Regions from separate parts of the Ilumatobacter fluminis genome, predicted to be linked through region 1. Evidence: predicted binding sites of a transcription regulator. Region 1 holds the regulator's gene; each other region holds the start of a gene.

Region 1 (9,950 bases):
CGTTCCGGTGCGAGAGACATGTGTGATCCTTCCGTCTGGGTGCGGGCCGGTGCTGCGTGTCCCTCCGGCCGGCAACCGGAGACGTCCGCCGTGCCGACCGGCCCACCAGTCGACACAACTTCATTTGTCGGGGCACAACATCTTGTTGGGAAGACCCCGTTCCTGCTCGCTCGACCACAACTGGTTGTGCCTGTCGCGGGCAGGGCTCGGTATTACACCACTGTAGTTACGAGAGTGTCAACGCTTGGCTCGCACTCGCGCGAAACAACTCGCTGACCAGCCGCGACGCGCCTGTTCGCGATCGCATCGCGGGCCGAAGCAGTCCCGCGCCGATCCGGCGTCGTCGGCGTCGACCGCCCGGGCGTGGGCGACTCGATCCAGGTCGTCCCGGAGGGTGATGCGATACGCAGGTTCAGGATCGTGGCTGACCCCATTCACACCGTTCGTCCGACCCCAACTCGGCCAACCTCCGAACCGTGCGGCTTCGTCATCCGCGCATCGCACCACCACCGGCACGAGGGGCAACCCTACGGGTGTCCCATTGTGGAACGGAAGGGGACAACGGTGTGAATTGCCGGTTCTTCCTGTGCACACCGCTGTGGACGACGCCGGGTTGTCCACAGCCGCCCCACCGCCCCGGCGAGCAGCAGGCGCGCGAACAGCGTGCAGCCGGGATGTCGCTTCGCTCGGCCACGGGCGCACGGCGAGGTGTGCAGCGGGTGCCGAGTGGCAAGATTCGTTCGTGCCCTCCGATGCAGCACCCGCGATCCGCCGCCTCTCCCCCGACCCCGTCGGCACGACCACGGTCGTCGACGAGTACGGCGTCGATCGGCCACGGCCGGCCGACCGGCCGTGGGTCACGGTGTGCATGGTGGCGAGCCTCGACGGCTCGATCGCACTCGACGGCGCATCCGGCGGCCTCGGCAACGCCAACGACCGGGCCGTACTGGCGACGATGCGGACCGTCGTCGACGTCGTCATCGTCGGCGCAGCGACCGCGGCCGGCGAGGGCTACGGCCCGCCGAAGCGTCCCGACCTGCGGATCGGCGTCGTGACGAACAGCGGCCGCATCGATGCGACGTCGCCACTGTTCACCTCGGGCGCCGGATTCGTGATCACGAACGAGCACGCCGAGATCCCGAGCGGCGTCGACACCCTGCGGACGGGCGGTCGCGAGGTCGATCTCGTGGCGGCCGTCGAACGCATCCCCCACCTGATCCCCGGCGTCACCCACGTCCAGGCCGAAGGCGGGCCGACGCTCAACGGGGCGCTCGCCGCCGCCGATCTCGTCGACGAGATCTGCCTGACGGTGTCGCCCCACGTCGTCGGTGGCGATGCCGCACGGCTGACATCAGGCGCTCCGGAACGGGGCCTCGGGTACGAGCCGGCGCACGTGCTGCTCGACGACGAGGGCTATCTGTTCACCCGCTGGGTGCGGCGACGCGACTGATCGGCGCGGCGACCGGCGCCGGCGTCAGGAGAGCTTCTTGAGCAGCTCGAGTTCGCTCTGGAAGTCGGCGGCGCCGTCGAAGTTCTTGTACACCGAGGCGAAACGCATGTAGGCGACCTCGTCGACGACTCGGAGCCGCTCGAGCACGGCGAGCCCGATCCGGCTGCTGGTGACCTCACCACCGTCGAGTCGGAGCTCGTCCTCGACGGCGCTGGCGAGCTCGGCGATCGTGATGTCGTCGACACTCCGGCCCTTCGTCGCCGCCCGCAGACCGTGGACGATCTTGTCGCGGTCGAACGGCTGCGTCGTACCGTCCGACTTGGTCACGACGAGCGGCAGCTCTTCGACCCGTTCGTAGGTCGTAAAGCGGTAGCCACACCCGAGACACTGACGACGACGGCGGATCGCCGACCCCTCGGCCGCCAGGCGCGAATCGACGACCTTGGTGTCGTCGGCGTGACAGGACGGACAGTGCACCCGGTCGAGGTTACTGCGGCGACGCCGCGCTCACCCCGACGATCCTCGAGCCGACCGCCGCCCGTTCGGCGATCACTCAGTGACGCTTCAGCAGCTCGGCTCAGCGGTTCGGCACGGCAGTTCGGCGAGATCAGGGCAGGACGACGATCTGGCCGACGTGGATCGTGGCGCCGCCGTTCAGGGCGACCAGTTTGTCGACGTACTTGACGAGCGAGATCTCGCCACGGTGTTCCTGGGCGATCGTCCACAGCGAGGCGCCCGGCTGGGCGACGACGGAGCTTCGTGCCGGCTGGCTCACGGCAGCGGAGGCAGGTACGCCGCCGGAGCCGGCCAGCACGTCGTACGTCGTGACAGCGCCCACCGCGACGAACGCGGCCAGGGCGGTTCCGACGACGGCTCGGCGCCGGCGATACGTGGCCTCGCTGACACGGCGGCGAGCCGGACGGCGCTCGACGGCGGGAACCGTCGACGAGTCACCGCCGTGGGTGCGACCCCGCTGCGGGGCTCGTGTCGTGTGCTGCAGGCTGATCGTGGCGCTCATCTCGTCTCCCAACTGACGATCCAGTGCTCGGTGGTGGTGCTGGTGGTGCTGCTCAGGCGCCCGGCCGGGTGACCGAACGACTGTACGTCGAACAGTTGTACCCGAACGACCGTTCGCTCGTCAACCCGAAAACGGACATTTGTTCGACGAACGGGTGCGCGATTCGGAACACCTGTCCGACGAACGGGTGTTTGACCTGGTCGGCGAACGTCTGTACGATGTCACCATGGCCGAAAAAGCGATCAGTCGTCGTCAACGAGAGATTCTCGAGTTCATCGAGTCCCAGACCCGCGACCGCGGCTTTCCGCCGTCGGTCCGCGAGATCGGCGAGGCGGTCGGCCTCACCTCACCGTCCACGGTGCACAGCCACCTCAACACCCTCACCAAGATGGGGTACCTGCGCCGCGACCCCACCAAGCCCCGTGCGATCGAGGTGCGGTGGGATCCGAACTCCGGTGTGGCGATGGAGCGGCGACCGGTCCGTCACGTGCCGCTCGTCGGCGACGTCGCCGCCGGCACCGACGTGCTCGCCCAGGAAAACGTCGAAGAACTGTTCCCGGTCCCGACCGACTTCACCGGCGATGGCGAACTGTTCATGCTCCGGGTCCGCGGCGAGTCGATGATCGACGCCGGCATCCTCGACGGCGACTTCGTGATCGCGGCGCAGCAGTCGACGGCGAGCAACGGCGAGATCGTCGTCGCCGGCATCCCCGGCGACGAGGCCACGGTCAAGACCTACCGCCGCGAGGGCGATCAGGTCGTCCTGGTACCCGCCAACTCCACGATGGACCCGATGGTGTTCGGGCCCGACGAGGTCACGATCTACGGCCGGGTCGTGACCGTCATGCGCCGCCTCTGATCGGCGGCCGCCGACCGACGGCGCTCACCATCACGCCGACGTGTCGTCGTCACTCGACGACGACACGTCGGCGTCGTCGCGTTCGGGCGACGGTTCGAGATCGCTCGGCCAGGCAACGGCCGACGATGAATCCGGCGCCGGAGCGGGCGCCGATGGCGATCCCGGCGAGACTGCCGAAGGGTCCGGGCGTGGCGTCGCTGCCGACTCGGTCGACGGCGAGTCGACGTCGGGGGTCGGCACGACCAGCGGCGGTGCGGTCGTCTCGGCGTCGGGAGCCGACCACGGCTCGGCGACCCGTCGCTCGTCCGGCGCCATGGGATTGACCGGAACCTGGCGGACGTCGGGCGACGCGGGCGGCCACGATCCGTTCTGGGTCTCGGCGCGCCGGGCGTGGTCGCGTTCGGTCACGCCCCAACCGGGATCGGCGAGCCCCGTGAAGGTCGCTGCCTTCTTCGACCGACGTGCCGACAGCCACAGCAGGAAACCGCCGAGCACGAGTCCGCCCGCCACGGCGGCGATCGCTCCCTGTCGCAACTGTTCGACGCCGTCCTGCGGGTCGCCACCGATCGCGGCGACGATCGCCGGATCGGCACCCAGGACGCTGATGCGGTACTCGCCGGGTTCGGGGATCGTGATCCGAGCCACCGAGGTGCCACTGCCGACGTCGAGGTCGTACGAGACGCCGTCGTCGGCGACCCGGGGCACCTCGACCCCGGTCGTGGTCGTCACCGTGAAGGTGAACGGCCGTCCGGGCAGAGTGCTCGGCTGGCACCCGTCGACCGGGGCGACGATGCCGGACAGTTCCTCGAACACGTAGAACTCGCCCGGCTCACCGAACGTCAGCGTGGTCGTGCAGCCGGTGACGGCACGAGCGAACGACTCCGCTGCCGATTCCGGCTCGCGGTCGGCGAGGACCCAGAGGACACCTCCGCCGACGAGTCCGGCGCACAGCACCAGCAAACCGATCGCCGCGATGACGCCGCGTCCGTGTCCTCCCTTGGGCATGTGTGGCCTTTCAGTCAACGCCGAGTCGCTGGGCGATCTCGGCGATCCGCTCGTCTGGTTGTACCACGGCCACCCGCACGTAGTCAGCACCCGCGGCGCCGTAGAAGTCGCCGGGGCTCACCAACACGCCCGCTTCGCGCGCCAGGCGTTCGGTGAACTCCCATGCGTCACCGACTCGGAACCACAGGTAGAAGCCACCCCCGGGCACCTCGATGTCGTACCCCGACCAGCGGCTCAGCACATCGGCCAGATGGACGAGCCGCGTCCGATACCGCTCACGCTGCACCTCGACGTGTTCGTCGTCGTCGAGCGCCACCACGCCGGCGGCCTGCACCGGGCCCGGCACCATCATCCCGACGTGCTTGCGGACCTCGCGCAGGTAGTCGACCAGGTCGGCGTCGCCGGCGTAGAAGCCGAGCCGGGCACCGGCCAGGTTCGACCGCTTCGAGAGTGAGTGCACGGCGACGACGCCGTCGGTGCCGTGCTCGAGGATGGTCCGACCGTGGCCCGTCCACGTGAACTCGACGTAGCACTCGTCGGAGAAGACCGGCACGCCGTGTTCGCGACCCCACGCTGCGGCGGCTCCGAGATCGTCGAGGATGCCGCTCGGGTTGCCCGGACTGTTGACCCACAGCAGCAGCGCCCGTTCCGCGTCGGCCGGGTCGATCGCATCGAGTTGCACACCGCCGGTCGGCGTCATCGGGATCGGGACGGCTCGGCAGCCCGCCAACGTGGCCCCCATCTCGTACGTCGGGTACGAGATCTCGGGGTAGAGCACGGTGTCGCGATCGGGCGAACGCAGCTTCATCCACTGCGGCAGCGTCCCGACGAACTCCTTCGTGCCGATCGCCGCAGCCATCTGGTCGATCGGGACGTCGAGATCGAAACGTCGTCGCATCCACCGCCCGATCGCCTCCCGCAGGGGCACGGTGCCGATGCTCGGCGGGTAGCCCCGCTCCGCGTTCGAAGTGGCCAGCGCCTCGATCACCGCCGCCGGGGGCGGATCGAACGGAGTCCCGATCGACAGGTCGATCAGGCCGGTCTCGAACCGCTCACCGTACGGCTTGAAGCGGTCGATCCGCTCGTACGGGTACGGCGGCGGGACGAACGGTTCGGGGGTCATGCGAACCCGATGCTAGGAGACGCGCCCGCCTCGGCCGGCGACGGATCGACCGTCAGGTCACGTCGGCGACGACGAACTCGGCCAGACGACCGGCCGACGCGTCGGACAGGCGAGCTCGCACGGTGAGACCCTTCTCGGCCTCGGTGGTGGACACGACCTCACCCTCGCGGTGCACCGAGGCGATCACGTCGCCCCGGTCGTACGGGATCAACAACTCGACGACATTCGTCAATGCTCGCAAGCGGTCGGCGAGGGTGCGCAGGAACACCTCGATGCCGTCGCCGGTGACGGCACTCACGGCCACCGAACCCGGATGATCGACGACGAGTTGCGGGGCGTGGTCGGGCGCCAGATCGGACTTGTTGAACACGATCAGCTCGGGCACTTCGTCGCCGCCGATCTCGGCGAGCACCTCGCGCACCGCCGTGATCTGGCCGTCGGGGTCGACCGAGCTCGCGTCGACGACGTGGACGAGGTAGTCGGCGAGTGCCGCCACCTCGAGCGTGCCCTTGAACGCCTCGACCAGACCGTGGGGCAGGCTTCGGACGAACCCGACCGTGTCGGTGAGCAGCACCGGCTCACCGCCGGGCAGGGCGAGTCGCCGGGTCGTCGGGTCGAGGGTGGCGAACAACCGGTCTTCCGACAGCACACCGGCATCGGTGAGCCGGTTGAGCAACGTCGACTTGCCGGCGTTGGTGTACCCCACGATCGCGACGTTCGCCAGACCGCTCCGACGGCGGCTCTTGCGCTGCAGGTCGCGCGTCGCCGCCAGGTCTTTCAAGTCGCTCTCGAGCTTCGTGATCCGGCGCATGATTCGACGGCGATCGACCTCGATCTTCGTCTCGCCACCGCCGAATCGGGCACCGACACCACCGCGCTGCTGCGCCAGCTTGGCGCCCTTGCCGCGACGGAGGCGGGGCAGCCGATAGCGCAGGAGCGCCAGCTCGACCTGGGCCTTGCCTTCGAGGGTGTGGGCGTTCTGGCCGAAGATGTCGAGGATCACGGCGGTGCGATCGATCGCCGTTCGGCCGAGCACCTTCTCCAGGTTGAACTGCTGCGCCGGGGCCAGCTCGTTGTCGAACACGACCGTGTCGGCATCGACCGCCAGACACAACTCCTTCAGCTCGTCGACCTTGCCCTTGCCGATGTACCACGTGTGGTCGGGGGCGTCGCGGCGCTGGATCAGTCGTCCGGCGACATCGGCGCCTGCGGTGTCGACGAGGAGCTCGAGCTCGTCGAGGCTCTGGTCGACCTGCTCGTCGGTCTCCCCGGGCAGGGCCACCGCGACCAGCACGATCTTCTCCCGGATCGTCCGGTCGATGAGGGTCGAACTGAGCGCCTCTTGGTACGGGCTGCTCATGCGGTGACCTCGATCGTGGCGACGAACGTCGCCGGCCCGGTGAGCGTGACGCGTCCGGCGTCGGGCGTGTCGAGCGCCACCGTCGCACTCCCGCCGTCCATGTGGACGACCAGCTTGCCCTCCCGCGGCGTCGCCAGCCCCCAGGAGGCAGCGGCCACGGCGGAGGCACAGGCACCCGTTCCGCACGCTTCGGTGATGCCGGCGCCGCGTTCGTGCACCCGCATCCGGATCTCGTCGGTGTGCTCGCCGGGCTCGACGATCTCGAGGTTGACGTGCGGGACGGTGGAACCGAGCTGTTGCAGATCGACCACGTCGACGTCGTCGACGCCGACGACGCTGTGCGGATTGCCGAGGCTGTAGTGGGCGACCGGACGATCGGGATGGCACCCGAGTTCGGACCACCCGGACGGTTCGTCGATCGGATCGACCGAGCCCATCTCGACGGTGGCCAACACCGTGTCGTCGTCGTCGGTGGTCGCGAGCGTCACGAGCCGGGCGCCGGCGTCGGTGAGGATGTGCTGATCGTCGAGGTCGCCCCGTCGGGCGGCGAGCGCCTGCGCGAAGCAGCGGATGCCGTTGCCGCTCATCTCGGCTCGGCTGCCGTCGGCGTTGTACAGCACCATGCGTGCCGCGTAGCCATCCTCCGATTCGGCGACGAGCAGGCCGTCGGCGCCGAGGCCGCGTCGGCGATCGCACAGCCGTCGGGCCAGATCGGGCAGGTCGGTCTCGGGAACGTCGGGGTGGAACACGACGAGGAAGTCGTTGCCGAGGCCGTGGTGCTTGGTGATCGTCAGAGTGCTCATGTGCTCCCACCAGCGTACGCCGTCGTGTCCACCGATGGGCTCGGGGTTCCGCTCGCCCGACGTCGGCGGGTGGCGTACGCTCGACCCATGGGACTCGGCGACGAGAAGTACATCCTGCTCACGACCTTCAAGCGTGACGGGACGGCCGTGCCGACACCCGTGTGGTCGGTGCCGCTCGGCGACCGGGAGATCGGCTTCTGGACCAGCTCCGGCTCTGGCAAGGCCAAACGACTCGCCCACACCGACCGGGTCATCGTCCAGCCGTGCGACGCGCGCGGCAACGTGAACGACGGGAGCGAACCCGTCGACGCGACCGCCCGACTCGTCGAGGGCGACGAACTCGAGGCGATCCGGGTCAAGGTCAACGACAAGTACGGCTTCATGACGAAGATCACCAAAGTGCTCGGCACGATCGGCGGCATCGTCAAGCGCAACCGCATCCCCTACGGCGACCGCGGCGTCGTGATCACCCTGCCGGAGTAGCCCGCTCGAGCGCGTCCACGACGAGCTGGGCCGCCTCGGCGACGGGGTCGGCCGCCACGTCGACCCATCGCACCCGCGGATCGCGACCAAACCAGCGCAACTGGCGGATCGCGAACTGCCGGGTCCGCAGCGTCACCTGATCGACGGCCTCGACGAGGCTCAGTTCGCCGTCGAGGTAGGCGAGGATCTCCTTGTAGCCGAGTGCCTGTGCCGCCGTCTTCGAGAAGCCGGTCGTCGAACGGATCGTTGCGACCTCGTCGACCAGACCGTCGTCGACCATCATCTGCACCCGGCGGACGATCCGCTCGGTGAGCACCGCCCGATCCCAACGCAGACCGATCTGCACCACGTCGGTCGGCGGGTAGGCGTCGAGACCGGGCCCGAACGACGAGAACGGTCGCCCACTCCCCTCGCACACCTCCAACGCACGGACGATCCGCCGCTCGTTCGTCGGCTCCATCCGGGCTGCCGCGGCGGGATCGATGGCGGCGAGACGGGCATGCAGTACCTCCGGACCGGCACGTGCGAGTTCGATGCGGAGGCGTTCACGGACGACGGGCCACTCCCCCGGGATCTCGAGGTCGTCGATGACCGCTCGGTGGTACAGGCCGGTCCCGCCGACGAGGATCGCTCGACGGCCCCGATCGGCGAGATCGCCGAGCACCGCCCGGTACGCCCGCTGGAACTCGGCGACGGTGAACTCGTCGGACGGCTCCACGAGGTCGAGCAGATGATGCGGCACGCGATGCCGCTCCTCGACGCTCGGCTTCGCCGTGCCGACGTCCATGCCCCGGTACACCTGCATCGAGTCGATCGAGACCAGGTCGACGTCGCCGAGTTGCTCGGCGACCGCCATCGCCACCGACGACTTGCCCGACGCGGTCGGTCCGACGACCGCCACTCGTCGGGGCAGCGCGCTCACAGCGAGGCGACGGGGATGCGCAGCTTGTGGGTCGGTTCGGCGAGCAGCTCGACGAACCGGCCTTCGAGGAAGTGCGGCGCGCCGCGGGTGACCTCGACGTTCGCGTACGAACCGACCCGCAGCGGCTGGGGCGCCTCGAAGTGGACGAGCTTGTTCTGGCGGGTCCGGCCGGTCGTGATCTCGGGGCGCTTCTTCGACGGCCCCTCGACCAGGACCTCCTCGACGAGCCCCTCGCGCGCCTGATGCTTGCGCAGCGCCGAGCGTTCGATCACGAGCTTGAGTCGATCGAAGCGCTCACCCGCCACGGCCGCGTCGACGAAGTCGCCCTCCATGTCGGCCGCTTCGGTCCCGGGTCGGGGCGAGAAGATGAACATGTAGGCGAAGTCGAACTCCGCGGCGGCGGCGACTTCGAGCGTGCGTTCGAAGTCGTCGTCGGTCTCGCCGGGAAAGCCGACGATGATGTCGGTCGACACGGCGAGGTCGCCGATCACCGAACGGGCCTGGGCCAACCGCTCGAGGTAACGCTCACCGGTGTAGCCGCGGTGCATCAGCGACAGCACACGATCGCTGCCCGACTGGAGCGGATAGTGCAGGTAATTGCACACGGCCGGTGTCTCGGCCATGGCGGCGAACGTCTCGGGACGCATGTCCTTCGGGTGAGGACTCGTGTAGCGGACCCGGCGGATGCCCTCGACCGAGCCGACGTCGCGGAGCAGGTCGGCGAACAACGGACGCAGCTTCGCGTCGTCGTCGCCGGCACGGCGGGCGGCGAGTTGCAGGTCTCGTCCGTACGAGTTGACGTTCTGACCGAGGAGGGTCACCTCGGTCACGCCGTCGGATGCGAGCTGGCGCACCTCGGCGACGATGTCGTCGTACGGGCGGCTGATCTCGGCGCCCCGCACGGCCGGCACGATGCAGAAGGCGCAG
Region 2 (9,950 bases), 1.3 Mb from region 1:
CCAGGTCGGCAAGGACCTGGTCCAGGTCTACGAGCGCAACGGCATCGAGTGCGAGACCACGGCTGCCGGCTGCTGTGGCGCACCGTGGCTCCACTCCGGTGACGTGAAGCAGTTCGGCAAGATCGCCGACAAGAACGTGCAGACGCTCGCCGACGAGATCCGCTCGGGCGGCCGCGACGTCGTGGTTCCACAGCCGACGTGTGGCTACGTCCTGAAGAAGGACTACGTCGACTACTGCGACCCGGCTCGTCGCGACGATGCCCGACTCGTCGCCGAGCACACGTTCGACGCCGCGGAGTACCTCGTGAAGGTGCACAAGGCCGACGACACCGAACTCGACACCGACTTCGACGGCGACGTTCCCGACGACATCACGTACCACGTCGCCTGCCACCTGCGCGCCCAGAACATCGGCTTCAAGAGCCGTGACCTGATGAAACTGACCGGCGCCAAGGTCAAGCTGGTGCAGCAGTGCTCCGGCATCGACGGGATGTGGGGCTTCCGCGACGGCAACGAGGAGATCGCCGTCCCGATCGCGAAGAAGCTGGCCGACCAGATCGACAAGGCCAACGCCAAGGCCGAGGGCGACGTCGCCGTCACCGGCGACTGCAGCCTCGCGAACACGGCGATCGCCGAGCAGACCGGCAACCGACCCGCCCATCCGATCAGCCTCGTCGCCCGCGCCTACGGCATCGACACCGACTGATCACCAGCCGCAGCCCGGCGACCACGGAGCCTCATGTCCCGCAAGCTGACCCTCGACGACATCGCCGACGTGCGTGCCTACGAGCGCGAGCGCGCCGACTTCCGGTCGCAGGTGATCGACCTGAAGCGCCGCCGGCGCGTCCACGTCGGCACGATCATCACGTTCCTGTTCGAGAACCGCGACACCATCCGATTCCAGATCCAGGAGATGGCACGGGTCGAGAAGCTGACCACCGACGCTGAGATCCAGATCGAACTCGACATCTACAACCCGATGATCCCCGACGCCGGTCAGGTGTGCGCCACGATGTTCCTCGAACTCACCACCGACGACCAGGTCCGCGAGTGGCTCCCGAAACTGGCGAACGTCGAGCGGTCGGTGCTCCTCGTGTTGTCGGATGGGTCACGGATCAGGGGAACGATCGACGAACAGCACGAGCAGGGCCTCACTCGTGAGGCGGTGACCGCCGCCGTGCACTACCTGCGGTGGGACCTCACGGCTGAACAGGTCGACGCGTTCGCCGCCGGCGACGTGGTGCTCGAGATCGATCATCCCGCCTATCTCGAGGCGGTCGCGCTCGGATCGGCCACCCACGACGAACTCCTGCACGACCTGCTCGGGTGATGACATCGCCTCCTGGCGGCCGCCTGCACATCGAACCTGGTCAGAACGACACTCAGCGATAACCGAGCGTTCACAGATACCTCTGGAAATGGCCGCCGACGCGTTCTAGTGTCCCCATCGATGACACCCGAGCCCAACAAGGCGAGCAGGACGAGACGAACCGGGGGAACCGTGTCAGCCCATGAACTCGAATGGCGGATGCTCGGCGCGTGCCGAGGTCTCGACCCGACGATCTTCTATCCCGACCGCGACGACGAAGCCGACGTCGCGAAGCAGGTGTGCGCCGAGTGCTCGGTGCAACAGACCTGCCTCGACTATGCGCTGACCCAGCGCGAGAAGGCGGGGGTGTGGGGTGGCGCGACCGAACGCGATCGGCGCCGCATCCTGCGCCAACGTCGTCGCACCGCCTGACACCCGAACGCATCGGGAGCGGCCGACGGTCGCGGATTAGCCTGCCGGGTCATGACGACCACGATCGACGAGGTCGGCGGGTGGCCGGCGCTGTTGAGCGCCCTGCTCGACCGCAGCCACTTGACCGAAGACCAAGCGCGCGCCGCCATGACGACGATCCTCGCCGGGGACGCGACGCCGGCCCAGCTGATCGCGTTCGTGGTCGCGCTGCGTGCCAAAGGGGAGAGCGCCGCCGAACTGTCGGGGCTGCTCGATGCCGTCCTGGCCCACGCCACCCTCGTCCCGCTCACCCCCGAGCAACGAGCGAGCTGTGTCGACATCGTCGGAACTGGTGGCGACCAGTCGCACTCCATCAACGTGTCGACGATGGCGGCGATCGTCACGGCCGGAGCGGGTGTCCCGGTGTGCAAGCACGGCGCCCGCAGCGCCTCGTCGAAGTGCGGCACCGCCGACGTCCTCGAAGCGCTCGGGGTCGTCATCGAGTTGCCACCGGAAGGAGTCGCACACTGTCTCGACCGCTCCGGGATGGGCTTCTGCTTCGCCCCGGCGTTCCATCCGGCGTTCCGGTTCGCCGGCCCGTCCCGACGTGAGATCGGCATCCCGACCGTGTTCAACCTGCTCGGCCCGATGGCCAACCCGGGCCGTGTCCGACGACAGGTGATCGGTGTCGCCAACGGTTCGTTCGCCGAGCGGATGGTCGAGACGCTCCGGTCGCACGGCTCGATCCACTCGTGGGTCGTGCACGGCGGCGGGCTCGACGAGCTGACCACGACCGGCCCGAGCCAGGTGACCGAACTGATCGACGGCGAACTCCGTCACTTCCAGGTCGACTCCGAGACGCTCGGTCTGTCCCCGGCGCGGGCGAGCGACCTGGTCGGCGGCGACCCGGCCGAGAACGCCGCCGTCGTCCGAGCCGTCCTCGGCGGGCAACCCGGACCGCACCGAGACATCGTCGTCCTGAACGCCGGTGCCGGCCTCGTGGTCGGCGGGGTGGCCGACGATCTCGCCGACGGCATCGAACGGGCTCAGGTGGCGATCGACTCGGGCGCCGCCGCCGCGACACTCGACCGCCTGGTCGAGGCGTCGCAGGAGGCTGCCGGGTGACGCCATGACCGGGTGGTCGGTGCGGGTGCCCGCGTCGTCGGCGAACATCGGCGCCGGGTTCGACGTGCTCGGCCTGGCCCTGACCCTCCACGCCGAGGTCGGTATCGGAGAGCCGCCCGCCGGCGGCCGAACCGCCGAACCGACACATCCCGCCACCATCGCATTCCGGCAGGCCGGCGGCGACGGCGACGTGTGGGTCCGCTCACCGATCCCGATCGGACGCGGCATGGGCTTCTCCGGAGCGGTCCGGGTCGGTGGTGCCGCCGCAGCCGCCGTGCAACGTCTCGGCGCCGAGGCACTCGACGACCAGGTCGTGCTGGCCGAGGTGTGTGGTGTGGCGGCCGAACTGGAGGGGCACGCCGACAATGTGGCGCCGTCGGTGTACGGCGGCGTGGTCGTCTGTGCCGACGACCACGTCCAGCCGGTGCCGCTCGGTCTCGACCCGGCCATCGTGGTGTGGGTGCCCGACGGCACGACCACGTCGACCGACCGGTCCCGCTCGACGCTCGCCGCCGAGGTCACCCGAGCCGACGCCGTGTTCAACCTGGGACGGGTGGCGACCTTCGTGGCGGCCTGCGCCGCCGGCGACGTCGATGCCCTGCGGCTCGCCACCGAGGACCGCCTCCACCAGCCGACCCGGCTCGTCGAGGTGCCCGAAACGGCCGGCGCGCTCGAGGCGGCCCTCGACGCCGGCGCCTGGGCGGCCTGGCTGTCGGGCAGCGGCCCGACCATGGCAGCGATGTGCGACCCCGCCGACGCCGCCCGCATCGCCGCCGCCCTCCCCGACACCGGCCACACCAAACACCTCGCCATCGATCACCGAGGCGTCACCCACCAGCCCTGACCGGACCGCGCAATGGGACCCCATTCGTCGCGGTGGCTGGTCAGGCGGCGAGGCGGAGGTCGGGTGGGGCCTCGAGGGGGAAGCGCCACTCGCCGGTGCACGAGACGATCTCGAGCCGATCGGCGTGCTTGTCGAAGTACTTGGCCAACACCAGCACCTCGTCGACGTGGCGGCGGGGGAGCGGGAGCGTGACGTCGACCGGGTCGGGTGGGTCGACCGGCAGGGCGCGTCCGGCGGTACCGGTGACGACGACGTCGACGAGACGTCCGTGCTCGACGACCCACGCCCGGTCGCCGTGGCGGACCGTGCACCGGTCGGCGGCACGAAGCGCGTCGGTGAGTCGCTGGCGGCGCACGGCTCCGAGCAACGCCGACACCCGGTCGCGGACCATCGCCGCCTCCTCGAACCGTTGCGCCGCCGCGAGCTCGGTCATGCGCACGCTCAGGTGCTCGACGACCGGGTCGGCATTGCCCTCGAACAGGCTTCGGGCCGCGGCGACGGCAGCGTCGTACCTGAGCCGATCGGCCTCGCCGGCGCAGGGGCACATCGCCACCCCGAGCTGCGCGGAGCTGCACGAGACCGCGTCGGGCGCCGGGGTGTGCCGAGCCGACAGTCGGGTCGAGCAGCGACGGAGCGGCAGCACCGACTGGATCGCCTCCACGACCAACGCCGCCATCTTGCGCGACGGGAGCGGCCCGAGATGGACGCCCTTGGCGCTCGGGTCCTTCACCACCGACAGGCGTGGCCACGGTGACTCGACGTCGAGCCGGACGTAGCAGTACTTGTCGACCCGGGTTCCGGCTCGGTTGTAGCGGGGGAGCATGCGGGCGATCAGTCGCGACTCGATGACCTCCGCCGTGACCGGATCGGGCAGTTCGAGATGGCGGATCGTCTGCATCTCGCGCAACATCGGCCCGATGCGACGCCGGTCGTCGCGTCCGAAGTAGCTGCGGACCCGCTGGCGGAGATTGGTGGCCTTGCCGACGTAGAGCACCTCGTCGCGGTTGCCGCAGAACATGTACACGCCGGGGGTGCGGGGGAGCGACGACGTCATCGTCAGCTTGCGCGCCTGCGGGTGCCCCGCCAGCTTCGCGATCGACGTGAGGTCGTCGAGCCCGAGGACCCCGAGCCCGGCAGCTCGTTCGAGCAGGAGGTGGAGCAGGTCGGTGGTCGCCAGGGCGTCGTCGAGTGCGCGGTGCGTCGGGGTGTGGTCGAGTCGGAGCCGGGACGCGAGCGTCGACAGCTTGCAGTTCGGCACCTCGTCGCGCAGCATACGTCGTGCCAGGGCCGCCGTGTCGACGACGGTCGGCTTGTACTCGCTGCGACCGTCGCGCTCGAACGCCGCGCGTACGAAACCGAGATCGAACGATGCGTTGTGTGCGACGAACACCGAGTCGCCGAGGAAGTCGCGCAAGGTGCCGAGCACCGTCTCGATTCGCGGAGCGGTCCGGACGACGGCGTCGGTGAGGCCGGTCAGGACGGTGATCTGGGGCGGGATCGCCCGGCCCGGGTTGACGAGGGTGTGGAACGTGCCGAGGCACTCGCCGCCGCGCACCTTGACGGCGCCGATCTCGGTGATCATGTCGTCGGTGCGGCTGCCGCCGGTCGTCTCGAGGTCGAGCACGCAGAACGTGACCTCGTGCAACGGCGTGCCGAGGTCGTCGAAGCTCCGCTGCCCGACGACGGCCCGGGGCGCCGGCATCATCGATCTCCCAACACGATCATGGCGGGTGATCAAAGCACGAACGCGTGTTCGCGTCAAGAACGCTTGTTCGATGCCGGCGCCAGCGGGCGTTTCCCGTCCCGGGCCGGTCGGGCGTGCAGCGGTACAGTGAACGGATGGAGCGCCCTGATGTCGAACCACGCCACCTGCGCTCCGCCATCGAGTACGCGGTGCTGATGGCGCAGGAAGGGCAGAAGTTCAAGCCCCCGCTCGCGTACCCGGCGCCGCTGAAGCGCTACTTCACCACCGATCGCATCCCCTCGTCCGTTCTCGCGACGCTCGCCCGTGCCATCGAGGGCGACGAGGCGTTCCGCAAGAAGATCGCACGGGGCGCCGTTCCAGAACTCGTCGACGAGCTCGGTCGTGCCTGGCTGAAACGGCCGTCCGGTTGGGTCGACGACGTCACCCGCCTCGCCGCCGAGGCCGACGCCGCTACCGAGGAGGCAACCGCGGCCAAGGCGCTGAAGCGAGCCGAGAAGCGCCGTGCAGCCGCCGAACAGGTCGCTGCTCGCAGTCGGGCCGAACTGGTCGCCCTCGAGGGGTCAGTCGCGGAGCGCGACGAGGTGATCGAGGGCTTGCGCTCCGACGTCGTCAAGCTGCGCGACGAGATCGACGAGATCCGTGCCGAGCTGATCGACACCCGCAACGAGGCGCGCCATGCCCGCGACCGGGAGGCGGCGGCGGTCGCGAAACTCGCCGACGCCGAGGCGGCGCGCAGCGCTGCGGTCGAGGCGAAGGGGTCGGCCGAGATCGTCCGTGACGAGGTGTTGGCCGACCGGGCGGCGCTCGCTGCCGAGCGGTCGGAACTCGCTCGCCTCGCTGCCCACGCCGAGTCGCTCGCGGCGCAGCTCGCTGCGCTCGCCGCGCCGCCGACTGCCGGCAAGCCGACAGCGGTCGCTCGCAAACCGCTGCCGATGCCGGGCGGTGTCATGGGTGATTCCGAGGCCGCCGCCGAGTACCTCCTCCGCTCCGGGGCCTCGGTGCTGATCGACGGGTACAACGTCGCCAAGCTGGCGTGGCCGAAGCTCGATCTCGAGGGGCAGCGTGTCGTGCTGCTCGACGCAGTGGAGAACCTGGCTCGTCGGTACGGCAGTGACATCACGGTCGTGTTCGACGGTGCCGACGTCGTGGGTGCGGTCGCCGATCAACGCCGGGTCGCACGAGTCGTGTACTCGCCGGCCGAGGTGATCGCCGACGACGTGATCCGTGACGAAGTGGGCCGGCTCCCGCCGACGCGCCAGGTGGTGGTGGTCACGAACGACCAGGAGATCATCCGCGACGTGCGCGCCAACGGCGCCAACACCATGTCGAGCGACCAGCTCCTCGCCCTCATCCGCTGAACCAGCACCCCGGCACCTGGCCCCGGCACCGGACCTCGGGTCCGGACGCCTGGTGGATTTAATCGCCTGGGTGTCCGACGGTGGACGCCTGGTGGATTTAATCGCCTGGGTGTCCGGGGTGTCGGTGTCCGGGGTGCGGGGTGCGAAGTCCGGGGTGTCGGGTGTCAGCGGCGGAGGAGGGCGGAGCGTTGGTGTTCGAGGCTGTCGACGTGGGCGCCGGCGGCCTCGGCGCTCGGGGTGACTTCGGCGATCAGTTCGTCGACGCTCGAGGCGGCACGGCGGAGCTCGGCCGACGACGAGGTGATGCGGTCGTGCACCATGAGGTCGCTGAAGGTGTTGTCGAACCACACGTCCCAGGTGCCGAGTGCGCTCGACGGCATGCGCACGTTCGGGTGGTGCAGGTCGCCGGGCCCGCCCAGGTCGGCCAGTTCCGACCGCAACGACAGCAGTGAGGCGTGTGCCTCGGCGATCGGCACGACCGCTCCGTCGAGGGCGTCGTACTTCGCCCGACCGGCGACGTCGCCGCCGAAGCGCCCCGGTCCGTGACGGAAGCCGCCGCTGCCCTCCGACGCGACATCGACGATCGACCATCCCGCGGCAGTGCCGAGCCGATCGGTGGCGGTGTCGAGCGCACCGACGGCTCGGAGCGCCGACGAGATCACCGCCCGCAGGTCGTCGCGAACCCGCCGGGCGGCCGCCAACTCGTCGTCGAGGGCGGCCAACCGGCGAGCACGGTCGTCGCCGCTCCCGGCGATCGCAGCAGCACGGGCCGTCGTCGCCGCGTCGAGCCGGTCGCGCGACTCGTCGAGGACGGCGGCGGTGTCGCGTGCCGAGGCGAACTCGCCCGACAACCGCTGCATCGCCCGTTCGTGCGCCGACAGTTCGGCGGTGAGTGCCGCCACCTCCGGCGACGGCGGTGCCGCAGGATCGGGGCGACGTCCGAAGATCCGGCCGATGAACGAACCGGTCGAGCGTGTGCTGCGGCGGCGGGCGTCGTCGAGGCGGCGACGGAGGTCCTGGCAGGTTTCCTGTTCGGCGGCCAGCTCGCCGTGGAGCACCGTCGCCCGGGACCGGGCTCGTTCGCACTCGGCGACGGCGGCTTCGGCGGCGAGGAACTCGTCGAGGTCCATGATCGCCGCCGGCCGGGGATCAGGCGCTGCGGGCGGCCTTCTTGGCGTTCTTCTCGAGGCGCTTCGCGGTGCGCCCGATCGGCTCGAGGTGGCGATGATCGAGATCGCCGAGCTCGCCGCCGTTGTCGAACAACACCCGGTACCGCATCCAGTTGAACCCGTTGGCGAGGATCACCTTGCCGGTGGTGCCGGCGGGGACGAGCGGTCGCTCGGCGGACGGCAGGTCGGACGTCGCACGCACCTTGTCGCCCAGCTTCAGGTCGAGCTGGCCGTCGTGAGGCTTGGCGAGGGAGTGTGGCTTCCAGAACTGCACGGCACCATTCTGCCGGATCGGAGCCCCACGATGCACTTCTCGGGCCGTGATCGGGCCGTTCCGGCGACACCTCGTGGCCGGGCGAGCCGGGGTGGGGTGGGCGCCGATAGGGTTTTCGACCTGTGAAATCTTCGGTTGAAACCCTCGAGGGGAACAAGGTCAAGGTCTACGTCGAGGTCGATGAGGCCGAATTCGACAAGGACATCGACGCGGCGTTCAAGACGATCGCCCACGAGGTGAAGCTGCCCGGCTTCCGGAACGGCAAGGTGCCGCGCCGAGTGCTCGAGGCTCGCATCGGCCTCGGTCCGGCCCGTGAGCAGGCCCTGCGCGACGCGATCCCGCAGTACCTCGGCAAGGCGGTTCGCGAGCACGATGTCGACCTGGTGGCGACCCCCGACGTCGCGATCACCGGCGGCCAGGAAGAGGGCGTCGTCGAGTTCGAGGCCGAGTGCGAGATCCGCCCGGTCATCGAAGTGCCCGGATACGCCGGACTGCGCATCGAGCTCGACTCGCCGCAGCCGAGCGACGACGACATCGAGTCGGCCAAGCAGGACGAGCTGAAGGCGCACGGCGCGCTCGCCGACGTCGACCGTCCCGCACAGTCGGGTGACTACCTCACCCTCGACCTCGCGGCGACCCGCGACGGCGAAGAGGTCATGGGCCTCAACACCGAAGACTGGTCGTACGAGCTCGGTCAGGGTTGGGTCGCCGACGACTTCGACAGCCATATCGAGGGCGCGTCGGTGGGCGACACGCTCACCTTCACGACCACGCCCAAGGGCACCGAGGAGTCGGCCGACTTCACCGTCACCGTCAAGGCGATCCAGGCGCTCGAACTCCCCGAGCCGACCGACGAGTGGGTGTCGGAGAACACCGGCGAGTTCGACACGGTCGAGGAGTGGGAGAACTCGATCCGCGAGCGACTCGTCGAGAGCCAGCTCGGCGCGGTGCGCGGCCAGGTCATGGGTCAGCTCACCGAAGCGCTCGTCAAGCTCGTCGACGTCGACGCACCCGAGTCGATGGTGCAGAGCGAGATGCAGAGCCAGCTGCAGAACATGTTCCGCCAGCTCCAGATGAACGGCATCGATCCCGAGGCGTGGCTGTCGGCCACCGGCCAGGGCATCGAGCAGATGCTCGAAGGCACCCGGCCCCAGGCCGAGCAGGCCGTCAAATCCGACCTCGCGCTCCGTGCGGTCGCCGTGGCCGAGAACCTCGACGCCACCGACGCCGACATCGAGATGGAATACGCCCGGATGGCGATGCAGTTCGGTCAGAAGGCGAAGGAGATCCGCCGGGCCTACGAGCAGAACGACGCCGTCCCCGAGCTGGTCGCCCAGATCCGCAAGTCGAAGGCGATGGACTGGCTGCTGCACCACGTCGAGATGGTCGACCACGAGGGCAACGAGATCGATCGTGATCTCGTGCTCGGCCATACTCATGACGAGGACGAAGACGATCACGACGATCACGACCACGATCACGCCGAGTCGGATCAGGTCGACGACACCGAAAGCGAGTGACCATGGAACTCCGCGACACGCTCACGGCCCAGAACTACCTGGTGCCGAACGTCGTCGAGACGACGAGCCGAGGCGAGCGGGCATACGACCTGTACAGCCGCCTGCTGAAGGACAACATCATCTTCCTGCAGACCCCGATCGACGACCAGATCGCTTCGCTGCTCTGCGCCCAGTTGGTCCATCTCGAGTCCGAGAACCCCGAGAAGGACATCAACATCTACATCAACAGCCCGGG
Region 3 (9,950 bases), 850 kb from region 1:
CGGGTGGCGTGCTCGTGATCACCGTGCTGTCCCAGGTCGGGCTCGACGGCGAGGGCGGCGAGTTCCATGCCCCGCCGGGGGAGCTGGTCGACGCGTTCCGCGAGTTCGACGTGACGATCGAACGCCACGTCGAACTCGACGGTGAGGCCACCCTCGTCGCCCGCCGCCGCTGAGTCGCACCGATCCGGCGTTCAGCGCTCCGGCGGGTGGATGGCGACGTGGACCGTGACGATCGACGGGCGTTCGGGCGGGTCGCTGAAGCCGACACCGACCGGCTTGCGGATCGGGACGACTTCGCCGAGGTCGACGCCGTCGAGGGTTCCCGACGCCTCGGTGATCCAGCTCCAGCCGCGCGACTGGTACCACTCGCGCACGCCGGTCGGGCTGACGCCGTAGGTCTCGACGCCCATCAGGCGACGGGCGATCGGCGCCTCGACCCAGCGGGTGACCCACCGTGGCCGTGGGAACGGGATCGGACGGCGGCGGCCCGCCGTCATCGAGAGCTGGAGCCCGTGGCCGGACACGTGCGTATGGGTGGCGTCACCGTCGACGGTCAGGGGTGCCACGTGGACCTCGTCGAAGGCGTAGATGGAGGTGATGAACTCGGCGGCTCGCTCGTCGTTCACGAGGAGGCGACGGGTGCCGTCGGTCGTGACCCACATGACGTCGACGAGGCGGCCGACAGGGGAGCGATGCCAGTTCCCGACGACGAACCGGTCGCCCGACTCGAACGCGACGGAGCTGATCGTGCCCCGCACCGCTGTCGGTTCGGCGACGAGCGGATGGACGTCCTGCGGTTCAGGCGTCGGCGAACTGGAAGCGGACACGTCGGTTGTGGCGACCCTTGTTCTCGACCTTGGTGATGGCGATCGGCCGGGACTGGCCGGTGTTGGTGAGGTGGGTGCCACCGCAGGCCTGGCGGTCGACGCCGTCGATGTCGATCACGCGGAAGGTGCCGTCGTCGGTGGGCGGCGGCGCGACCGACTTGCTGCGCATGAGGCCGCTCTCGGGTGTGGCTTCGGTGACGGGGACGTAGATCGAGTCGACGGTGAGGCCCCGGGCGATCACCGCGTTGATCGGGTCGGTGAGTGCACGGAGGCGGTCGTTGTCGACCTCGGGGAGGTCGAAGTCCATCCGGCCCTTGCCGTCGCCGGTGATCTGGGCACCGGTGACGAGGGCGCCGGCGAACTCGTCGAAGACGAACGCGTTGAGCACGTGGCTCATGGTGTGGAGCGAGGCCACGCCGAGGCGGTGGTCGGCGTCGACGGTGACCTGCACGCTGCCGCTCGGTTCGGCGGTGGCGTCGTCGAGGACGTGCCACCAGGTGTCGCCGTCGAGTTCGACGTGGGTGACCGCGGCACGACCGCCCGACCACTCGATCGCGCCGATGTCGCTCACCTGCCCGCCGCCACCGGGATGGAACGCCGAGCGGCTCAGGGCGACGGCGCCCGGCCGCACGGCGACGACGTCGGCGTCGTGCTCGTAGAGATCGGGGTCGGTGTGGCACAGGTAGATCGCCATGGCCGGGAGTCTGTCACCGGCGGGCGGAGACGGTCCACACGACGCGGAACGAGCCGGCGATCGGCACGTCGCCGAACACGCGGGAGTCGACCGCACCGGCGTCGGGATTGTCGGAGACCGCTTCGAACCGGTCGCCGCGCACGTGATCGACCCGCTTCACGAGCCAGAAGCCGGGCCGCATCGGGTGCTCGAAGACGCGGATCTCGCCGCGCCGGGCTCGGCTCGATCGGACTGCCAGGAGGCCGTCACCGGGCCGGAGGGTCGGTTCCATCGAGGCCTCGACGACCTGGAAGCGGCGGATCGGCCAAGTTCGGCCGGGTTGCCTTGTCGCCACGTTTGTGAGTGTAGGTTGCGGGGTAACCGTCCCCTCGATGAAGGAGAAATCGATGCTCAGCCGTCTGTTCGCCAATGCGACCGAGGCCCACGCTCACTGCGACCTCTACTGCGGTGTCTACGACCCGGCGCAGGCCAAGATCGAGGCCCTGTCGTGTCTGAAGACCATCCAGAAGTACCACGACTCCGATGACGAGCACTTCAAGACCCGTGCGATCATGGTCAAGGAGCAGCGCGCCGAAGAGGTCAAGCATCACCTGATGGTGCTGTGGGCCGACTTCTTCACCCCCGATCACTTCGCCCAGTTCCCGAACCTCCACCAGATGTTCTGGGACGCCATCCACGGCGCCGGCGACGTCAAGAAGAGCCTCGACGCCGCCCCGGCCGAGAAGCTCCTCGAGCAGATCGATGCCATTGCCGACGTCTTCTGGCAGACCGAGAAGGCGAAGGGCATGGGCGTCTACCCGCCCAGCTGATCCGCCCGATCACCACCTGAACGATCGACCGACGGGGTCGCGTCGCCGCAAGGCGACCGGCCCCGTCGTCGCGCCCGGGGGCCGGGCGGGCGGGCAGACGCGTCCGCGGACGCGTGCCGTCGCGCAGCGAGCACGCGCAGCAACGCCCTGACGAGAAGACCGCCCGCCGACCGCCGCCTGCCCCCGGATTAGGCTGGGGCGTCGGTGCGGGGTGGGATGCGCCCCAGCCTAATCCGGGGGTGCGACAAGGTTTCCTGAGGAGTCGCACCCGCCGGCCCCGATCGATGAGTGCCGGTACGTGCGCGTCCGACCGCATCGTGCACCGAACCTTCTGATCGGGTCGCGTGCGGCGTGGCGCTTGCCGTGTGGGACCAGATCAGGCATTCTGCGCTAGTGGAAGAGGCGGTTGTGGAAGTCGACACGGTGACGCTTGCGGGCTTCGTCGAAGGGTCCGACGACATCCTGAACCCAGAGTTCTTCGCGGCAATGGCGGTTCGTCTTCATGACGGCGAGTGGCCGATCGATCGGCCCGAGGCTGCAGCCAGCCCAGATGCTGGAATCGGAGTTCGCCTCCCACGACCTGGGCAGGTCCAGGCTGCAGAGACCGAACGTGCCGGACTTGCGGCCGCGACCAGATTGCTCCATGACTTGGCGATGGTGACGCGATCAACCCCGGTGACGGTCGCGGTCGAGTACGACGGCGAGGTCATCGGGTGGATCTCGGACGGCCAACTCGACGAGAGCCTTGAGGTTGGATTTCTCGGCGAGTGGAGACGTGCGCTTGATGCCTAACTGCCGATGCGAGAGCCGCGACGGTCTCGCTCTGTTCGGAACTCGATCGATCAGAACTGCGGCTGAGGAAGCACTTCGACCCCACGCGCTAACCGGCAGTGTGAGCGGGTCTTGCTCGACGGTGCGATCCTGGATCGAGGTCGGCCAGCCAGACCGTCATTGCGGCTGACTCGCGCTCGGAGGTGCACGCGGTCAGGCGGCGGCGTGTCCGTGGCGGCGGCGGTGGCAGGGGGCGCAGCGGAGTTCGAGTTCGTCCACGACGGTGCGCCCCGACACCGCGAAGTCGGGGACGTGGTCGTACTCGAGGAGCCCCGTGGACCCACAGTCGACGCACGCTCGGTCGCGCTCCTTGACGACGCGCTTCTGGCGGGCGGTCGGGTGACGCCGGCGCGAGCTGGCGTCGATCGGGCGACCCTCGGCGTCGTGGATCAGCGCCCGGATGAATGCGTCGGACGCGATGCGGGCGACGACACCGAGCGGCAACGGTGAGCCGTCGTCGAGGGTCGCACCGTCTTCGCGGACGTGGAGCACGACCTCGGTCGTGAGCGATCCTGCCGTGCCGGCGATCAGCGCCGACAACGCGTCGGCGTGCTGTTGCGCCAAGGAGGGCCACGCATCGAGCGACGCCGCGTCGGGCGATTCGTCATGACGTGGGTCTGGAGGCGTGCGATCAGCTGACCGGCAGCCAACGGAGCCAGCCGTGCCGTGAACGTGACCATGCCGTCGGGTTCGTTGCGCCAGACGACGGAGCGCTGTTCCTGGTGCAGCCGCTCGAGCTCGACGTCGTCGGATGTGCGACTCATCCACGCAGCGATCGCTCGGCCGAGCTGTCCGGCTGGGACGTCGGCCGCCAGTGCGACGAGCGCCGACTCGTTCTCGCTCGTCGCAACACGCGTCAGCGTTCGCACCTTGCTGTACGACAGCTCGCCGGTGTCGAACAGCCGTGCCACCAGCGGCAGGCTCCGGAGCGTCCGCCCGACGCGGATCCACTCACGAGCCGTACACACCTCGATGTCGGCGCTCGCTGCGATCCAGTGCGCCGCCGACGCCGAGCTGGACACCACCCACTCACCCGAGTCGGCGAACTCGGCGGCGAGCACGACGACGGTTCGCTGGTCGTTCGACCAGTTCGCAATGGCGTCGCCCAACGCCTCGGTCAGGGGTGCTCCTTGAGTGGCGGGAGATCGGGAACCGGACATGACTGCCTCCGATCGGATCGGGCTTCGTTTCCGGACCACCGTTCGGCGAGGGTGTGGTCGAGCTCGCTCGACTCAGCGTACTTCGGGGGTGTCACAGGGTTTCCGGGCTGACGCGTCTGCGGACGCGTCAGCCGATGGACGGCCACGCCGCCGGGGCGTAGCGTTCGGTCATGGACGACATCGACGATCGGGGGCACAGCGTGCTGACACCCGAGGGGCAACTCCAGTCGAACCGGGCGTTCCTGCGCGGCCTCGGCAGCCGCTACGGCGATTCGAGGGTTCGCCGCATCGTCGGATGGTGCGCGCTCGCCGGAGTCGCGGTGTGCATCGTCGCTGCCGTGCTCGCCCGCTGACTTACGCGTCCGCGGACGCGTCGGTCAGCCGCCGCCCAGCACCGACGAACGGGTGGGCACCGTCCCGTCCCAGTCGTCGAGCGGGGCACAGTGCCAGGCCCAGTCGCTCAACCGCTCCCGGCCCGACAGCTCGATCCGACCGTTGGCCCAACGGAGCAGATCCCATGGATCACCGTCACCCTCGATCCACGGGAACAACCGTGCCAGCACCGCCGCCGACAGGTCGTCGCTCGGGCGGAACTCGAGGCCGAGACCGCGCGCCGCGTCGTCGGTGTGGATCAGCATCTCGTCGCACGCCATCGCCGCGAACCCGGAGGGATCGGCGGCACCCATGGGATGGAAACCGCGCACGGTGTCGGGTGTCGTCTCGATCACACCGGCCACCACGCGTGCGTAGGCCGTCAGCGTGTCGACCAACGACCCGTTCGTGACGTCAGTCTTGACCCGATGCTCGACCGGCTCGAGGTCGTCGCCGCCGGCCGCCAGGTCGATCGCGTACCACACGCACCCCTCGGCGGCGTGCGCGACCACCTCGCCGACCGTCATCTCCAGGTCGGGGATCGGCACCGACCAATCGTCGTCCACCTCGCCACGGAGGAACTGCGCACACTCGTCAGCAGCTCGTCGTACCTCGTCGGCCCCGATCGATCCCACGGCCCGATCCTACGTACGCTGCCGACCGCGAGATGTGGAACCCTGGCGGGATGGACGCGGCGACGCACGAACCGAACCCGGCGACGGATCCGGGCGTCGCGGTTCGACCCGAGTTCGATCCCGAGCTCCGTGGGGGACTGGCGCTCGTCGGCGGCATGTTCCCGCCGACCATCACGCCGGACCTCGTCGACTTCATGCGGACGTCGTACGCCGGTCCGCCGGTCGCCGACTTGCTCGAGGGGCGGCGGATCACCGTCTGCGACGAAACGTTCGCCGGACACCGCGGCGACGAGGTCGTGGGATCGGTCTTCACCGCCGACGGGGCAGTCGGCGCCCGACCGACCGTGCTGTTCCTGCACTCGGGCGGGCTGATGTTCGGCGACCGTTTCAGCGGCCTCGACCGCGTCATCGACTGGGTCGAACGGTGGGCGGTCACGCTCGTCACCGTCGAGTACCGACTCGCACCGGAACACCCGGATCCCTACGCACGCGAAGACTGCTACGCAGCACTCGAGTGGCTCGCGTCGGACGCCGATCGTCTCGACGTCGACCCTGACCGCATCATGGTCGCCGGGGCGAGTGCCGGCGGCGGACTCGCAGCGGGGCTCGCTCTCGCAGCGCGCGATCGTGACGGCCCGCCGGTGTGTGCGCAACTGCTCGACTACCCGATGCTCGACGATCGTGGGCGAACCGTGTCGACGACCCAGTTCGACGGGATCGGGGTGTGGGACCGCGTCAGCAACGAGACGGCGTGGCGTGCCTCGTTGGGCGACCGGTACCAAACCGACGACGTGTCGATCTACGCCGCACCCGCACGCGCCACCGACCTGTCCGGTCTGCCGCCCGCGTTCATCGACGTCGGGTCGGCCGAGATCTTCCGCGACGAGGCGATCGAGTACGCCACCGCGCTGTGGCGCGCCGGCGGCAGTGCCGAGCTCCACGTGTGGCCCGGTGGCTTCCACGCCTTCGACATCTTCGCCCCGCACGCCACCTTGTCGCGAGGGATGATCGCGACCCGGGACGCCTGGGTGGCCCGGGTCCTGATCGACTGATCGGCCGTCCGGCCCAGTCGTGCTCTCGTTGAGTAGGATGTGCGTCTGCCCGAGGGAGGGGAAGAGTGCAGGAGCTCCTTGCGCGTCTGACGGCGCTCGACACCAGCGCAAGCATGTCGCTCCGCGTCATCGCGTGTTTCGACGAACTCGTGCGCGGGGGTGTCAACGCTCATGCGCTCCTCAGCGCCGGCGCGTCCATGGCCGGTTCGGTGGCCGGCTTCCACGACGAACGCTCCGGCCGCTCGATGCGCGTCGGTCCCGACGGTGTGGCCCTTCCCGACGATGCTGCCGCGCCCTCGATCGAACGGGTGGCCCATACCGACGACGGCCTGACGGTCTGGATCGAGAAGTCACCCCCGCTCGGGATGAACGACGCGATGGTCCTCGAACGGCTCGCGCTGGGTATCGGGCTCCGGCTCGGACGCAACCCACCCGACGGTCGCCGCGGTCTGTCGTCGGCCCTCGACCCCGACGTCCCGCCACACGTACGGCAGCAACTCCTCGTCGCGCTCGGGCTCCGGCCCAACGAACGGCATCGCATCGTCTGCCTGCCGCTGTTCGCCACGTGGCACCGTCACGGCCACATGGTCGAGGACGTCGTCAACACACCGTTCGGCCCCATCCACGTCGCCGTCGTGCCGGAGTCGGTGATCGCGATCGAGGCCAACCCGTGCGGGATCGGCGTCCCCATGTCGCTCGACGACCTCGACCGGTCCTTCCGGACGGCGATGGTCTGCCTACGTTTGAGCGCCCCGCCCGACGTCCCGACGGTCGTCGCCGACGACTACGGCGGTCTGGTCGAACTCCTCGCAGCGAGTCACACGGCCGGCCCACTGCTCGACGTCGACCCGCTCGACGCGATCATGGCCCACAGTTGGGGCGCCGAGACGCTCGACGCACTGGTGAGGGCCGGCTCGGTCCGCCAGGCGGCCCGCCTCGCCGACGTCCATCACTCGACCATGCAGACGCGGATCGACGAGATCCAACGGACATTGCCGTTCGATCCGATGGACGGCATCGGACGCACCCGCATCGGCATCGCCTACCTGGTGTGGCGCCTCCAACACTCCACCGTGTTGGTCGCCCCACCGACCGCCGAGCAGCGCTGAACACCCGACCCGCCGAACGGCGGGCCGACGGGCGAGAAGTGCGTCGCGATGGCGGTATCGCCCCGCCGTGGTGTTGCGTACCGTCGGAGTCGTGCACGGAGACCGTCTCCGCGCCGAGGGGCTGGAGGGGGCCATCATGAACGATCTCGCCGACGCGATCGACGCCGTACTCGACGACGCGACCACCGGCACGCCGCGAGTGCCGGGCGTGTCCGTAGCGATCACCGACCGAAGCGGCACGATCTACGAAGGAGCGCGTGGCGTCCGGAACATGGGATCGGAGGAACCGTTCGAACCCGACACCGTGTGTGCGATCTTCTCGACCACCAAGGCGATCGCCGGGACCGCGTGCCTGCAACTCGTCGAGGACGGTGCGCTCGACCTCGACGCCCCGGCGCGCGAGTACGTGCCCCGGCTGGGTGAGATCCAGGTGCTCGACGGCTTCGACGACGACGGGACGCCCCGTCTGCGTCCGCCGAAGCGGGACATCACGACACGTCATCTGCTGACGCACACCGCCGGCTTCACCTACGACTTCTTCAACGAGGCGTACACCCGTCTCGCGAACGAGCAGGGCCAGCCGTGGGTCGTCGACGCGTCGTGGGCGTCGATCACCACGCCGCTCCTCTTCGACCCGGGCGAGCGCTGGGAGTACGGCACGAACATCGATTGGGCCGGCATGGTCGTCGAGGGGATCACCGGCCAACGCCTCGGCGAGGTGATGCAGCAGCGCATCCTCGGTCCACTCGGCATGAACGACACGGCCTTCACGCCGACACCGTCCATGCAGGCTCGACTCGCGACGATCCACGCCCGCGAAGACGCCGACGACTCGCTGATCCCGCTCGACGGGGTCGCACTGCCTCCGGATCCCGAGATCCACATGGGCGGGCACGGCCTGTACGGGACGGCCCTCGACTACGTGAAGTTCATCCGCATGTGGCTGAACGACGGCCGCAGCGACGACGGCGAGCAGATCCTGCGTCCCGACACGGTCGAGATGGCGTCGCGGAACCATCTGCCCGCGGGCATGAACATCACGATGCTGCCCGGGGTCGGGGCGACGACCACCGCGTCGTCGATCCTGCCGGTCTCGCGCCCGAGACTGTCGAACGACGCCGAGTTCTTCCCCGGCATGCCGAAGACCTGGGCGTTGACCTACATGATCAACGACGAGGACGCTCCGACCGGGCGGCCGGCCGGGTCGCTGGCGTGGGCCGGCCTGGCCAACTGCTACTACTGGATCGATCGCCGGACGGGGCTCGGCGGGTACTGGGCGACGCAGATCTTCCCGTTCGCAGATCCGGCTTCGGTCGGGGGCTACCTCGCGATGGAGACGGCGGCCTACGAACACACCACCGTCACCGCCTGATCCCGGCTCGCCCTCAGAGCGCTCACCGCCGAACGCGTGAACTCCTCGCGGGATCGATCCGCGAGGAGTTCACGCGTTGGCGGTGACCGGCTCGGGTAACTGGCCGGGTGCGAGGACGATGTCGTCGAAGCGAAGTCGTGCCAGGCGGAGCCAGGTGAGGGGCTTGATCACGAACCAGCCGGGGTCGATCTGGTGCCGGCGGTGGGCGAAGCGGGCCGACGTGGGCGCCGCGTGGTGATTGTTGTGGAACCCCTCACCGGCGGTGAGGAACGCCAGCCACTGCAGGTTGGTCGCCGAGTTGCGGTACGGGCGCCGCCCGAAGTGGTGACCGATCGCGTTCACCGCCGCCGAACCGCCGAGGTAGTAGTTGATGTGCACGAACGCCGCGATGAGTGCGATCTGCCAGCCGAACACGACCAGCAGCAACGTGAAGCCGAGCGCCAGGCCGAGCCATTGCCGGTCGAACAGCCAGCGGTCCCAGCGGGTCGGCGCCAGATCCTTGGCGTAGCGGCGGATGTTCTCCTCGTCGTGGGCGGCGGCCCGGTACATCGACAGGTTCTTCACCTGCACCGTCAACCAGCCGGACACGGCGGGGGAGTGCGGGTCGTCGGGCGTGTCGGTGAAGGCGTGGTGCTTGCGGTGCACTGCGACCCACTCCCGCACCTTGATCCCGGTGCTCAACCACAGCACCGTCTTGAAGCCGGCGTGCGCGGGCCGGGAGAACTGGATCGCACGATGCGACAGCCCCCGGTGCAGGTACACGGTGGTGCAGAGGTTGGCGAGCGTGGTGGCGGCGATACCGACCAGGACAGCGAGCAAGATGGTGGTCACGACACCCACCGTAGCGGGGCTACCTACCGGTCGGTAGGTCGAGGTGGTGAATTCGGTGTTAGCGTCTCGTGACACATGGCCGTGCAACCCGAGGCGTCGCTCGACGACGCGATCGAAACCGGAATCAGGTCGACCCGCGAGCAGATCCTCGACGAGGCGCTGGCGTGCTTCGCGCAGGCCGGCTACGAGGGCACGTCCTTGAACGACATCGCCGCCGGTGTCGGTATCCGTCGGCCCAGCCTCCTGCACCACTTCCCG

Evidence for each region. Region 1 encodes LexA, which represses DNA repair genes until DNA is damaged. Its sites were predicted from a motif close to CGAACNNNNGTTCG; they were not measured.
Region 2: the regulator LexA is predicted to act here: its motif matches at 5,432-5,445, upstream of BDK89_RS07690 (NYN domain-containing protein).
Region 3: the regulator LexA is predicted to act here: its motif matches at 4,353-4,366, upstream of BDK89_RS09845 (DUF222 domain-containing protein).

Annotation. Positions count from the first base shown of each region.
Region 1 covers NZ_SOAU01000001.1:3,009,717-3,019,666, forward strand. Annotated here, with positions in the region: gene BDK89_RS13615 (vitamin B12-dependent ribonucleotide reductase) at 1-20, opposite strand, end outside; gene BDK89_RS13620 (dihydrofolate reductase family protein) at 743-1,450, shown strand; gene nrdR (transcriptional regulator NrdR) at 1,475-1,927, opposite strand; gene BDK89_RS13630 (LysM peptidoglycan-binding domain-containing protein) at 2,058-2,468, opposite strand; gene lexA (transcriptional repressor LexA) at 2,695-3,327, shown strand; gene BDK89_RS13640 (hypothetical protein) at 3,358-4,332, opposite strand; gene BDK89_RS13645 (aminotransferase class I/II-fold pyridoxal phosphate-dependent enzyme) at 4,343-5,455, opposite strand; gene hflX (GTPase HflX) at 5,508-6,815, opposite strand; gene dapF (diaminopimelate epimerase) at 6,812-7,618, opposite strand; gene BDK89_RS13660 (PPOX class F420-dependent oxidoreductase) at 7,706-8,101, shown strand; gene miaA (tRNA (adenosine(37)-N6)-dimethylallyltransferase MiaA) at 8,085-9,023, opposite strand; gene miaB (tRNA (N6-isopentenyl adenosine(37)-C2)-methylthiotransferase MiaB) at 9,020-9,950, opposite strand, start outside.
Region 2 covers NZ_SOAU01000001.1:1,698,734-1,708,683, forward strand. Annotated here, with positions in the region: gene BDK89_RS07660 (heterodisulfide reductase-related iron-sulfur binding cluster) at 1-706, shown strand, start outside; gene BDK89_RS07665 (DUF3501 family protein) at 740-1,330, shown strand; gene BDK89_RS07670 (WhiB family transcriptional regulator) at 1,502-1,741, shown strand; gene trpD (anthranilate phosphoribosyltransferase) at 1,793-2,845, shown strand; gene BDK89_RS07680 (homoserine kinase) at 2,850-3,689, shown strand; gene BDK89_RS07685 (DEDD exonuclease domain-containing protein) at 3,730-5,394, opposite strand; gene BDK89_RS07690 (NYN domain-containing protein) at 5,529-6,752, shown strand; gene BDK89_RS07695 (hypothetical protein) at 6,917-7,882, opposite strand; gene BDK89_RS07700 (hypothetical protein) at 7,902-8,195, opposite strand; gene tig (trigger factor) at 8,318-9,715, shown strand; gene BDK89_RS07710 (ATP-dependent Clp protease proteolytic subunit) at 9,718-9,950, shown strand, end outside.
Region 3 covers NZ_SOAU01000001.1:2,164,275-2,174,224, forward strand. Annotated here, with positions in the region: gene BDK89_RS09810 (class I SAM-dependent methyltransferase) at 1-173, shown strand, start outside; gene BDK89_RS09815 (hypothetical protein) at 192-827, opposite strand; gene BDK89_RS09820 (alanyl-tRNA editing protein) at 799-1,521, opposite strand; gene BDK89_RS09825 (S26 family signal peptidase) at 1,535-1,855, opposite strand; gene sodN (superoxide dismutase, Ni) at 1,908-2,330, shown strand; gene BDK89_RS09835 (hypothetical protein) at 2,682-3,122, shown strand; gene BDK89_RS09840 (HNH endonuclease signature motif containing protein) at 3,315-3,725, opposite strand; gene BDK89_RS09845 (DUF222 domain-containing protein) at 3,689-4,321, opposite strand; gene BDK89_RS09850 (hypothetical protein) at 4,492-4,674, shown strand; gene BDK89_RS09855 (maleylpyruvate isomerase N-terminal domain-containing protein) at 4,699-5,328, opposite strand; gene BDK89_RS09860 (alpha/beta hydrolase) at 5,379-6,380, shown strand; gene BDK89_RS09865 (helix-turn-helix domain-containing protein) at 6,446-7,489, shown strand; gene acmB (methyl acetate hydrolase AcmB) at 7,626-8,861, shown strand; gene BDK89_RS09875 (fatty acid desaturase) at 8,931-9,692, opposite strand; gene BDK89_RS09880 (TetR/AcrR family transcriptional regulator) at 9,768-9,950, shown strand, end outside.